4 regions of the Streptococcus sp. Marseille-Q7087 genome follow, and region 3 is predicted to be linked to each of the others. Evidence: predicted binding sites of a transcription regulator. Region 3 holds the regulator's gene; each other region holds the start of a gene.

Evidence for each region. Region 3 encodes Rex, which represses fermentation and respiration genes when NADH is low (regulators of the CRP and FNR family bind a similar motif). Its sites were predicted from a motif close to TTGTGAANTANTTCACAA; they were not measured.
Region 1: a site for Rex is predicted at 1,766-1,783, ahead of adhP (alcohol dehydrogenase AdhP). Genes of this name have one in related genera too.
Region 2: a site for Rex is predicted at 1,524-1,541, ahead of adhE (bifunctional acetaldehyde-CoA/alcohol dehydrogenase). Genes of this name have one in related genera too.
Region 4: a site for Rex is predicted at 1,068-1,085, ahead of ACWPVF_RS07730 ((S)-acetoin forming diacetyl reductase). Genes of this name have one in related genera too.

What each region holds. Positions count from the first base shown of each region.
Region 1 covers NZ_CBCOPJ010000001.1:1,547,205-1,550,325, forward strand. Annotated here, with positions in the region: gene thrC (threonine synthase) at 1-161, opposite strand, end outside; gene ACWPVF_RS08050 (glutamate-cysteine ligase family protein) at 236-1,513, opposite strand; gene adhP (alcohol dehydrogenase AdhP) at 1,885-2,904, shown strand.
Region 2 covers NZ_CBCOPJ010000001.1:115,596-118,716, reverse strand. Annotated here, with positions in the region: gene adhE (bifunctional acetaldehyde-CoA/alcohol dehydrogenase) at 1-1,488, opposite strand, end outside; gene ACWPVF_RS00645 (MORN repeat-containing protein) at 1,788-2,201, opposite strand; gene ACWPVF_RS00640 (low molecular weight protein-tyrosine-phosphatase) at 2,194-2,631, opposite strand; gene yajC (preprotein translocase subunit YajC) at 2,679-2,999, opposite strand; gene tkt (transketolase) at 3,117-3,121, opposite strand, start outside.
Region 3 covers NZ_CBCOPJ010000001.1:895,767-898,887, forward strand. Annotated here, with positions in the region: gene radC (RadC family protein) at 1-529, shown strand, start outside; gene ACWPVF_RS04685 (gamma-glutamyl-gamma-aminobutyrate hydrolase family protein) at 554-1,243, opposite strand; gene ACWPVF_RS04690 (redox-sensing transcriptional repressor Rex) at 1,259-1,900, opposite strand; gene ACWPVF_RS04695 (DUF4649 family protein) at 1,987-2,196, opposite strand; gene ACWPVF_RS04700 (DUF1831 domain-containing protein) at 2,206-2,553, opposite strand; gene ACWPVF_RS04705 (cysteine desulfurase family protein) at 2,558-3,121, opposite strand, start outside.
Region 4 covers NZ_CBCOPJ010000001.1:1,477,808-1,480,928, forward strand. Annotated here, with positions in the region: gene trxA (thioredoxin) at 1-114, shown strand, start outside; gene ACWPVF_RS07725 (MIP/aquaporin family protein) at 202-870, opposite strand; gene ACWPVF_RS07730 ((S)-acetoin forming diacetyl reductase) at 1,204-1,968, shown strand; gene ACWPVF_RS07735 (16S rRNA (uracil(1498)-N(3))-methyltransferase) at 2,268-3,011, opposite strand; gene prmA (50S ribosomal protein L11 methyltransferase) at 3,013-3,121, opposite strand, start outside.

The DNA.
Region 1 (3,121 bases), 650 kb from region 3:
TCTTGGTAAGAAGCATCTTTTAATGTATCAAAATCCAAATCTACCTTTGGATAGCTAACTGGAGTAAACAAACCTCCATCTGTTGCCAAACCTTGCAAAATTGCTTGGCTGGCTGTTACGGTATTTTTCGCATCACGCGTTGATTGATAAACTAATGTCATAAATCTCTATCCTTTATCTATAGTCTCATCCATTATAACATGATTTTTCAGAAAATTCTCCCTTTATAAGAAAATTATAGAGTCATTTCTTCTTTTAAAGGCTCTAAATAAGTCATTTCTCTCTGAGCTCTACTCTCAAGTCCTTGTTCTGCTATAGCCAGCAAGTCTTTGGAGAACTGGACAACACCAGCTTTTTCCTCATCTGTGAGTTGTTTCTTAGAAAACTGTCGTCTCAAAGACTTGTAGTCACGGCCAAAGTTCTCAAAGAAAGGAGCAGTTTCGAGATAAGTTTCAAGCTTGTCTAGTTTTACCAACAAACCTAGATGAAAGGCTGCTGAAGCGAAGGTACGGTCTAGCGGTTGTGTACAAACACTACGAAATTCGACCGTTCCTCGTGTTGTCAAGTCTTGGAATTGATAGCTACGGTGCGTTTGAAAATCCTTCTCTTGAGGAACCAGAAGAGTTTCTTTTCCATTTAGAGTATAGGCAAGAATTTCATCAGTAGTTAGGTAATCTCTAGCTTGAATCGGAGAAAAATAGTAGGTTTCTCCATCTCGTTCTGCTGTGAAAATCGCAGAGTGGTCTAGATAATCAAAGAAATCATCTTCATCTTTGAAGAGTTTTGCATTGACACCGACGTTCTCTGGATAAATCCCATGCATAGAGTCTTCCCAAAAGATATCTCGTGAAATCTGAGTATCCCAGTCTGCTCCCGAAAACTCAGAATTGGCAAATAAGTAAGCTTTTGCTGCTTCAATTTGAGTGAAAGCATTGATGACACGTAGGTAGTTAGCAGTCGATACATCCAACTGAACTTGACTCCCACAGATAAAGGCTCCATATTGTGGGAAGTCATGCAAATTAGCTCTCTCTTGGCGACTTCCCATATGTAGGTAATCCATCAGCATCTGGTAGCGTGGATAAGCCACCGGTCGATTGTCATTCTGATCCCAGTTCGGGTGAATCCCCCATCCTTGGATAGCATGGCCCTTTTCGCCTAGTTTTTCCTGAATGACCTTCATATAAGCTTGAAATCGTCCTTCGACCTCTTGGATTTTCCGGGCTCTGCCAAAGGCAAACTCCAAGGTCGTGTAGGAAACCTCAAACAGAATCCGATCCTGACTTTTTGGTTCTACAAGTTGAATCGGATTTCCGTCCTGGTCCTCTTTTTCAACTTCCAGGCTGAGAGCATCCACTAAAAATCGCATCAAGTCCTTGGTGACTTCAATATCTGTGGGTTTCCCTTTCGTATGTACGATAGGAAACTCCAACTCAATCCCAATGTAGAGTTCTGGATTTTCTTTGATATTTTTTAAATAACGGCTTTTCAATAACTGAATAGAAGGGGACATACATACCTCTCGCTCTAAATTCTCTTACTAGAAACATCAATTGCTTTCTATATTATACCAAAAACCCTTCGAGAAAGAACTCAGAAAATTTGCTGGTAATTTTGGGAAGTCTATACATACCAAACTATTCTCAGGTTTATAGGTATTCCTTCTCTTGTACTCCAATATTTATTGTTCAATTTTCACAGTCTTATCAACTGGTTAAGCGATTACATAGTTTTTTACCTAAAAACCATTGTACTATAGTAAATATTGTGATATACTTCACATGTAAATACATGAGAGGGCAGTTTAAATCTGACTTCCTTGAAAAATTTTCAAGCAAAGCCCCTTTACCTCTGCGCCTCAATAAATCATCAAGGAGGATAGCTATGAAAGCTGTTGTTGTAAATCCAGAAGGCACTGGTGTTGCTATTGAAGAAAAAGTGCTCCGTCCACTCGAAACTGGGGAAGCTCTTGTAGAAGTTGAATACTGTGGTGTCTGCCACACTGACCTCCACGTTGCCCATAGTGACTTTGGTAAAGTTCCAGGACGCGTTCTCGGTCACGAAGGTATCGGTATTGTCAAAGAAGTCGCTCCTGATGTTAAAAGCTTAAAAGTTGGCGACCGTGTCAGCGTTGCTTGGTTCTTTGAAGGTTGTGGTATGTGTGAATACTGTACAACCGGTCGTGAGACTCTTTGCCGTTCCGTAAAAAATGCGGGCTACTCAGTTGACGGCGGTATGGCTGAACAATGTATCGTAACTGCAGATTATGCTGTTAAGGTTCCAGAAGGTCTTGATCCAGCCCAAGCTTCTTCAATCACTTGTGCCGGTGTTACTACCTACAAAGCAATCAAAGAAGCAAAAGTTGAGCCAGGTCAGTGGGTTGTTCTCTATGGTGCCGGGGGGCTTGGTAACTTGGCTGTCCAATACGCTAAAAAAGTATTCAACGCACACGTTATCGCAGTTGACATCAACAACGATAAACTTGCCCTAGCTAAAGAAGTTGGTGCAGATATCGTAATTAACGGTCTTGAAGTCGAAGATGTTCCAGGACTCATCAAAGAAAAGACAAACGGTGGTGCTCACTCAGCTGTCGTAACAGCTGTATCAAAAGTTGCCTTCAACCAAGCAGTTGACTCTGTTCGTGCAGGTGGTCGAGTAGTTGCTGTTGGTCTCCCATCTGAAATGATGGACCTAAGCATCGTCAAAACAGTTCTTGACGGTATCCAAGTTATTGGTTCACTCGTTGGAACTCGTAAAGACTTGGAAGAAGCCTTCCAGTTTGGCGCAGAAGGACTCGTTGTACCAGTCGTTCAAAAACGCCCTGTGGAAGATGCTATTGCTGTCTTTGATGAAATGGAAGCTGGAACCATCCAAGGTCGTATGGTTCTAGATTTTACTCATTAAGATAAAAAAAATAAGTACAAAATCGAGGTAGGGATTAAAACCCCACCTCTTTTTTATTCGCAGAGAAATTTTGACATAGCCACTATCCAATCGAGGGAAGATTTTAACACCCAAAACTCTATCAATGAAAACCTCATTTGCCCTATCCACACTCTTCAAGCAACTAGTGGATTATTGAGTTTCAAGGTTAGAATAAGTAAACCAAGACTCTGTTCAT
Region 2 (3,121 bases), 780 kb from region 3:
CATGACACGCTCAACGTCACGACATTTTTGAAGGTATTGAATTGAATCACGTTCAAAGTATGTTTTTGAAGGAAGTTTCATCCATTGCATGTTATTTCTCCGTCTTCCGACTTTTTTGATATTCAAGAGGTTAATGGCGCTAACGTTATCCCCAACTGAGTTACGTCCGTAAGAACCACATCCGAGTGTCAATGATGGCAAGAAGGCATTATAAACGTCTCCGATACCACCGAAAGTAGAAGGTGAGTTACAGATAACACGAATAGCTTTAACAGCTTTACCAAATTCTTTAGTCAATTCTTCATCAGCGGTATGGATAGCAGCTGAGTGTCCGAGACCGTTAAATTCAACCATTTGACGAGCTTTATTAATTCCGTCTTCACGGTTTTCAGATTTCAAAACTGCGATAACTGGTGACAATTTTTCACGAGTCAATGGCTCGTTTTCACCAACTTCTTTACATTCTGCAGCAAGAATGTTTGTTCCTTCTGGAACAGTAAATCCTGCTTGTTCTGCAATCCAAGTTGCTGGTTTACCAACGATGTCAGCGTTCAATTTTGCACCAGCACAGTTTTTACTGTTAGCTTTTACACCAAAGCAGAACTCTTCAAGAAGAGCTTTTTCTTTTTTGTTTACAAAGTAAGTGTGATAAGATTTGAACTCTGCTACAAATTCATCGTAAATTTCTTTGTCAATGATAACCGCTTGTTCAGATGCACAGACCATACCATTGTCAAATGATTTAGACATTACGATATCGTGAGCAGCTTGGCGGATGTTAGCTGATTTTTCAACATAAGCTGGAACGTTACCCGCACCAACCCCAAGAGCTGGTTTACCACATGAGTATGCAGCTTTAACCATGGCATTACCACCTGTTGCAAGGATTGTTGCAACACCTTCGTGGTTCATCAATGCGCTAGTTGCTTCCATAGATGGTTCAGTAATCCACTGTACACAGTTTTCAGGAGCTCCTGCTTTAATCGCTGCGTCACGTACGATTTGAGCTGCGTGAGCTGATGATTCTTGAGCTGATGGGTGGAATGCAAAGACAATAGGATTACGAGTCTTCAATGAAATCAACGCTTTAAAGATTGCTGTTGAAGTAGGGTTTGTTGTTGGAGTGATACCACAAACAACACCAACCGGTTCAGCAATAAGAGTCAATCCTGTTACATCATCTTCTTCGATAACACCAACTGTTTTAGTGTGGCGCATGTTGTTTACTACGTGCTCACAAGCAAATAGGTTTTTAGTTGCTTTATCTTCAAATACTCCACGTCCTGTTTCTTCAAAGGCATGTAAAGCCAATTCTCCGTGAGCATCAAGTGCTGCAACTGAAGCTTTTGCTACGATATAATCGACTTGATCTTGGTCAAGTTTACGCATTTCTTCAAGGGCAACTAAAGCTTTTTGCACCAAACCATCGACATGCTTTTCAGCAGCGAGTTTCTTTTCCTCTGGTGTTACAGTTTTTTTATCAGCCATATTTTCCTCCATAGCTTTCAAGGATTGTAAGTCCTTTGTTAATTTTTTCACAAGATTATTATAACTCTTTTTTTAAAATTTGTAAACAGTTTCATAGACATTTCACAAACTTTTTTTAGTTGTTTGTGAAAACAATTTCAAATATATTCACACATGCGCTTTTTCACTCAAAGTTTGTGAATTATTCCGTAAAAGTTTTATTTTTCACAAACTTAGTTGTAAAACAGTCTTGTAAGCCATTTTTATTTCCATGTAAGCGCTTTCTAGTTGTGCAGTGTAATACCTCCTCATAGAGGAGGTTATTGTGCTTGTTGGAAGAGCCCTTGTTTAAAGTCACCTTCATAGACAACTTCTTGCTCTGTAGTCAGTTTTCCTTTTCCTTCAGCTTGGCCGTTAACAAAATCACCTTCATAAACCCAGCCATCCTTTGCTTGGTAGGTACCTTTACCGTTAAATGCTCCATTTTTAAATTCACCAGTATAAGTGTCGCCATTTGAGAAGGTCATTGTGCCTTGACCATTCATCTTTCCTCGGACGATGCTCCCATCGTATACAATTGAGTCACCATCTAGCTTTAGGACTCCTTGCTTGGGCATATTCCCTACAAATACAAAAATTGCACAAAGAACTATGATTACTACCGTCGCAATTTCTAAACGAGGACGCGTTATATAGACACTGTATTTATCATAGAGTTTCTTTAAATTATCCATTTTTTGCCTCATTTTCTAAACGTGATAGCCATGCTTGGCAACCAGCTAAAACTCGATCATAAGTTTCATTGAAATCACCTGTATACCATGGATCTGGAACACTTTCAGAAGCGAACGCTTCTATCTTGTGCTGTTGTTTTTGAGGACACATTCGAGTCAAGTCAAGGAGATTCGATTCGTCCATACCAATGATATAATCAAAATATTCAAAATCATCCTTAGAGATTTGTTGTGATGTTTTTGATGAATCATAAGGAATACCGTGAGTTTTAAAGATTTTCTGAGTTCCTTTGTGAATTGGGTTGCCGTGTTCCCAAGAAGAAGTTGCTCTACTCTCAATCTCATATTCATCGGTTAAAGATTTCATAACAAATTCTGCCATAGGGCTTCGACAAATATTACCAAGGCAAACAAAAACAATCTTTTTCATCATCGTTCCTCATCTTCATAGAAAAACGGGAATGAGATCACCCCGTTTTATTCTTCTATCGCGCTTTCGCCGTCAACAACTGTACCTTCAGGTGTAACAGCTTCTTTGACTGGCAAAACTGTTCTAATTGCACCTAACTCGAAAGTCAAGTATACTCCGTCTACATCAAGTACAATCGTTTTGTTTTCAGTGTCAACTTCATCAACTGTACCGTAGAGACCACCGATAGTAATTACTTCATAGCCTTTTTGAAGTTTGTTGAGGCTCTCCATACGTTTTTCAGCTTGTTTCTTTTGAGAACGTTGCATGAAGAACATCAAGCCGAACATCAAAACAAGCATAATCAAGAATGTTAAATTCCCACCCATTATTTTTTACTCCTTTGTAATTCAGATAAAACTACTATAACAAATTTCACTTGTTTTTACAAGATTGTACCCTGGTTTTGGAACAATAAAAAAACCAGAGCAATGCTCTGGTTTTTCTTACT
Region 3 (3,121 bases):
CTTAAATCAGCTAACATGTTTAACCGACCTAAAAAGAATGAGCCTACAGGAATTGCAGACTCTATCGGGTATCGGACGTGTTAAGGCTATCGAATTACAAGCTGTTATCGAATTAGGCTGCCGTATCCATAAAAGGGAAACAGTGGAAATGGAGAGCATTCTTAGCAGTCGTAAATTAGCTAAAAAGATGCAAGCTGAGCTTGGAGATAAAAAACAAGAGCACCTAGTGGCGCTTTATCTGAATACACAAAATCAAATCATTCACCAGCAGACTATTTTTATAGGGTCTGCCACAAGAAGCATTGCTGAACCGAGAGAAATTCTCCACTATGCCCTAAAGCACATGGCAACATCTGTGATTCTGGTTCACAATCATCCATCAGGTGCAGTAGTTCCTAGCCCCAATGACGACCATGTTACCAAGCTTGTTAAAGAAGCCTGCGAGATAATGGGATTGGTCTTATTGGACCATCTAATTGTCTCGCATTCAGATTATTTTAGTTACCGTGAGAAGACGGATATGATATAAAAAAACCTGCATCATATACAGGTTTTACAATTCATTGACAACATAGTCAAAAAGCGTTTTATCTTTGGGGCGATTTTCAAAGAGAAATTCTGGATGCCATTGAACACCGAGATAAGGGAAACCATCTGTACTTGTTACAGCCTCGATAATACCATCTTTAGGATCATGTGCTACAACCTGAAGATTAGGAGCTAAATCTTTGATGCTCTGATGGTGGAAAGAATTTATATGAGAGATTTCTCCATAAATTTCTCGAAGAATAGTATCTGGTTCGGTAACAAGCCGCTGAGTGGTGTATTCAGCGGAAGTATCTTGCCAATGATCTTCAATATCTTGATAAAGAGACCCGCCCATGGCTACGTTAAAAAGTTGAGTACCACGACAGACAGAAAAAATTGGCTTATTTTGCTTGATTGCTTCTTTAATGAGTGCTAACTCAAAAATATCACGTTGAAGGTGGTAATCGTCACTATCAATAACTTTTGGCTCACCATAGTATTTAGGGTCTACGTTTTGTCCACCAGTTAGAATAAGTTTATCAATTAAACTAATGTAGTAACCGGCCATTTCTTCATCACCAATTGGTAGGATAATGGGGATACCTCCAGCTTCCTTAACTCCTTCAACAAAGCCTTTGGCAGCATAACTCATCATAAGATCATCATCTGGATGCGGGGTTTCATTTCCTGTAATCCCAATAACTGGTTTATTCATAAATATTTACACTTTCTAATCCTCTTTACGCATGAAATAGAGGAGAGTTTGAAGTTCACTTGTTAGATCGACATACTGAACAACCACGTCTTTAGGAAGATGCAGGTGAACAGGAGAAAAACTGAGAATACCTTTGATGCCAGCATCAACCAACAATTCAGCAACTTCCTGGGATTTAACACTAGGAACAGTAAGAATTGCTGTTTTGATATTGGCGTTTTTTAACTTTTCCTTAATTTGAGAGATTCCATAGATTGGAACACCGTCAGGAGTCTCGGTACCAACCTCTGGATGATCATCTAGGTCAAAAGCCATAACAATTTTCATCTTATTACGCTCGTGAAAGCGGTAGTGGAGGAGGGCATGTCCCATATTACCAATACCTACAAGCATCACATTGGTAATAGAATTATCATTTAAGAGATCAGCGAAAAAGTTCATGAGCTTTTTAACATCATATCCAAAACCACGTCGTCCAAGTTCCCCAAAGTAGGAGAAATCACGACGAACAGTCGCAGAATCAATACCAATTGCCTCCGCTATTTGTTTGGAATTAGCTCTTTCAATTTTTTCAGCATTAAATCTTTTAAAAATACGATAGTAGAGAGATAGTCTCTTTGCTGTTGCTTTAGGAATAGCAGACTGTTTTTCTTTCACAAAATCACAACCTTTCTATCTACTATTTTATAGAAAGTTTGTGAAAAAAGCAACAATAACGAAAAAAAACTAAGAAAAATCTTAGTTTAGCTATTTTCGTGGTAAGATTTTAAAAAACGATAGAGATCACCAAAAAGCCCCTGATAGATTTCTACTCCATTATGTGTTAATGAAGTAATAAGGGTCGTATCAGGAAGAGTTACACAACCTGATAGAGAAAGCATGAGTGCTTCATAATCTTCATATTCTTGCACACGTTCAACTTTATAAGGATCCTTGTAAGTTAATCGAAACATAACGACCTTCTATCTTTCGCTTTTTGTAAATACACCACGTTCAACCAGACTATCCATCAAGAAGTAGAATTTCTCTTGGTGAATATGTGTTTCCTCAGACTTAAAAATATCAACTAAGCGGAGTCCAGATTTATCAGTGATATTAATCTTTGCGCCTGATAGGTCTTTATTGATGATAATCTTAAGCTGGAAACCTTCTCCACTATTTGGAACTTTTTCAAGTAGACGTGTGAGTTCATAATTACCAACTTTAGTTTCAAAGAAAGTATTATCTTTAAGAGTAAATTTCTTTACAGTTGGGCTAAGTGTGTAATCGTAACGGCAATTTTTAAGTTTAATTGTTTGTTCGAATGCCATTGAGTTATCCTCCGATGATATTTTTAAGAGTATTGGCAAGAGTTATCATCTCTCGTTCTGTGTTTTGAGGTGAAATGCTGACACGAACAGACTCGTGCAAGCGATGAGAATCTTCTCCATAGAGGGACTGAAGAACATGACTGACCTGAACCACGCCAGCAGTACATGCTGAACCAGTTGAAATAGAAATCCCTTCAAGGTCTAGACGAAGTAGCAGTAGGTCGTTGCGTTGTCCTGGAAATCCAATATTGAGGACATAGGGAAGTTGCTCTTTACCCTGGTTTAGATAGTAGTTTGATCCATCCATTTCAGCTAGAAATGTTTCTTGTAGTTTTTGAACTTTTTCGAAATTAGACTCTATATGTTCAAGATCATCCTTTAGAGCTGCGACCATCCCTATAATTGCAGGAAGGTTTTCTGTTCCGGCTCTTTTTTTCTGTTCTTGATCGCCACCGTGTAGGTAGGAATCAAAATCAGTGGTAGCAGCATAAAGGAAACCAACGCCTTTGGGACCATAAAATTTGTGAGCAGAAGCGCTGAGAAAGTCAATTCCTAATTCTTCAGGTAG
Region 4 (3,121 bases), 580 kb from region 3:
GGTATCATGTCTATCCCTACACTTCTTTTCAAGAAAGATGGACAAGTTGTTAAACAAGTGGCTGGTGTCCACACTGCAGAACAAATCAAAGCCATCGTTGCTGAATTGAGTTAATCACAAATCCCCCATTTCTCATGTGGGGGATTTTAATATATAAAAAACCTACTCTCCAATGTGAAGAGTAGGTTTTTAGAGTTTCAATTATTCTTCAGTTCCAAGGAAGTTTTTAGCAACAAGGGCTGCAAGAACTCCACCAACGATTGGTGCAAGGATGAAAATCCAAACTTGTTGAAGAGCTGCGCCACCTACCAATACAGCAGGAGCCAAGCTACGAGCTGGGTTTACTGAAAGACCAGTAATATTCAATCCAACAAGGATCAAAGCTGTCAATGACAAACCGATCACCAAACCAGCGATTGCGCCATTACCTTTGCTTGCTGAAGTCACAGTCATGATAACCAAGACAAACAAGAAAGTTGCGATTGTTTCAAACAAGAAACCACCAAATACAGTTACTCCATTTGCCAAGGCATTTTCACCAAGGCTTGCAGTTGACATACCTGAATTTGCCAAGAGGAAGAAGACAGATCCAGATGCAAGGAAAGCACCAACTACTTGTCCAAGGATGTAGTTTACAAGTTCTGAAGATGACAAACGTTTGTTAACAAACATAGCGATAGAAACAGCTGGGTTCAAGTGAGCACCTGAAACAGTTCCAATTGAGAAGGCTGCGACTACGATTGCCAAACCAAAGGCAAGAGCAATCCCAAGGTGCCCAAGTCCTTCAACACCATTTCCAAAAACAACAGCTCCTGTTCCGATGAACACAAGCATAAAAGTACCGATTAATTCAGCAACAAATTTTTTCATGTTAAGTCTCCTTTATTTCAAACTATGTATTAGTCTATCAAATGAAGGAAAGGGTTTCAAGAAAAGTGCTTAGAAAATGTTGTGCCCTTTTTCCCTTTACACGATAGTTTTATTTCTCTAACTCTAAACCTTGCAAAGTAAAGTTTTAATTATTTTGATCTTGAAAAATATTCATTTTTCTAAAAATCAGTCTTTGTTTGACACAAATTTCACAAAGTTGTATACTAAAAAGTGATAGGGCTTCTTTTAGAAACTTATCACTACTCACTTCTAACCCTTTGCTGTTCTTTTTGAACGTTTGAACGGTATCATAGATACCAAAGGAGGAATCATATGTCTAAAGTAGCTATTGTTACAGGTGCAGGTCAAGGAATCGGTTTTGCAATCGCAAAACGCTTGGTCCAAGATGGTTTTAAGGTTGGGGTTTTGGACTATAATGCTGAAACAGCTGAAAAAGCAGTTGCTGAATTGTCAGCAGACAAGGCTTTTGCTGTGGTAGCTGATGTGTCTAAACAAGCAGAGGTTTCTGCAGCTTTCCAAAAAGTTGTCGATCATTTCGGAGACTTGAACGTTGTCGTAAACAACGCTGGTGTCGCTCCTACTACACCTCTTGATACTATTACAGAGGAACAATTCGCCCGCACATTTGCTATTAACGTCGGTGGGGTAATCTGGGGAGCACAAGCTGCTCAAGCTCAATTCAAATCACTTGGTCACGGTGGTAAAATTATCAATGCTACTTCCCAAGCAGGTGTTGTCGGAAATCCCAACTTGACTGTATATGGCGGTACAAAATTCGCTGTTCGCGGTATTACTCAAACATTAGCGCGTGATTTAGCTGACTCAGGCATCACTGTCAACGCTTATGCTCCAGGTATCGTTAAAACACCAATGATGTATGATATCGCCCATGAAGTTGGGAAAAATGCAGGAAAAGATGATGAATGGGGTATGCAAACATTCGCAAAAGATATTACATTGAAACGTCTCTCTGAACCAGAAGATGTGGCTGCAGCAGTTAGCTTCCTCGCTGGACCAGATTCAAACTACATTACAGGTCAAACCATTATCGTAGATGGTGGTATGCAATTCCATTAAGATTAAAAAAGTGAGGTTGGAAAATCATCCAACCTCTTTTATCATCTCTACAATTCCGATTTTCGGAGTCGTTTTTTGTTAGTTCCCACAAGCTTTCTTCAAGACTAGGAATATCCTCCTTCTCTAAATAGTATGATTTGCCCTGTTTTAATAGAACACAAGATTAGAAATGGTTTGGATATCCATTTCTTCTGCAGAGATTATAACGAATGCCTCAAATATGTGAGGATTAACTCCTTCACTCGCCATTTCAAGCGCATAAAAAAATCACCTAAAACAGGTGATTTTTTCATAGTCTCTTATTTTTCCAATTCAAGCAAAACACTGATGGCTGATAAGGCATAAAGTGGTGCTGTTTCTGCTCGTAGGATGCGAGGACCCAGCCCTGCAAGAACTGCTCCTTTAGACTGGAAGCTTTCAACTTCTGCGGGTGAAAGACCACCTTCTGGTCCAAAGATAAAGAGCAGTTTAGATCCTTTTTCTAACCCAGCAACAGCTTGAATAAGGGCAGCTGATTCACCTTCTTTTGCTGACTCCTCATAGGCCACCACGATTCGGTCAAACTGGTCCAATTGTGCTAGAAAGTCTGATTTTTTCTCAAAAAGGGTGATACTTGGAACAAGGTTCCGCTTGCTTTGCTCGGCTGCTCCGAGGGCAATTTTTTCTAGTTTCTCAGCCTTTTTACCCAACTTCTTACCATCCCATTTGGCGACTGACCAGTCTGCAGGAAAGGCCCAGATTTGGCTAGCACCGAGTTCGGTTACTTTCTGTGTGATAAACTCCAGCTTGTCTCCCTTGGGAAAGCCCGATGCGATGGTCACTTGAATAGGCAGTTCCACATTATCTGCTAATTCCTCAATCAGCTCAAACTGACGCGCCTCTACATTGACCACGCGTGCCAAACGCTTAATCCCATCATCAAAAACTAGAGTAATCTCGTCCTCTTCTTTCAAACGCATGACCTGAAACATGTGCTTGCTGGTTTCCTTGTCCTCGATGGTGACAGGTGAGCTAGCCAAACCTTTTACAAAATACTGTTGCATGCTAGCCTCCAATCACACCAGATATATTCTTGGTTTTTTTGAAGACACAGGCATTCCACTCTCCTTGGATCATGTGGGTTTCAAGGAAAAATCCAGCTGACTCAGCCGAC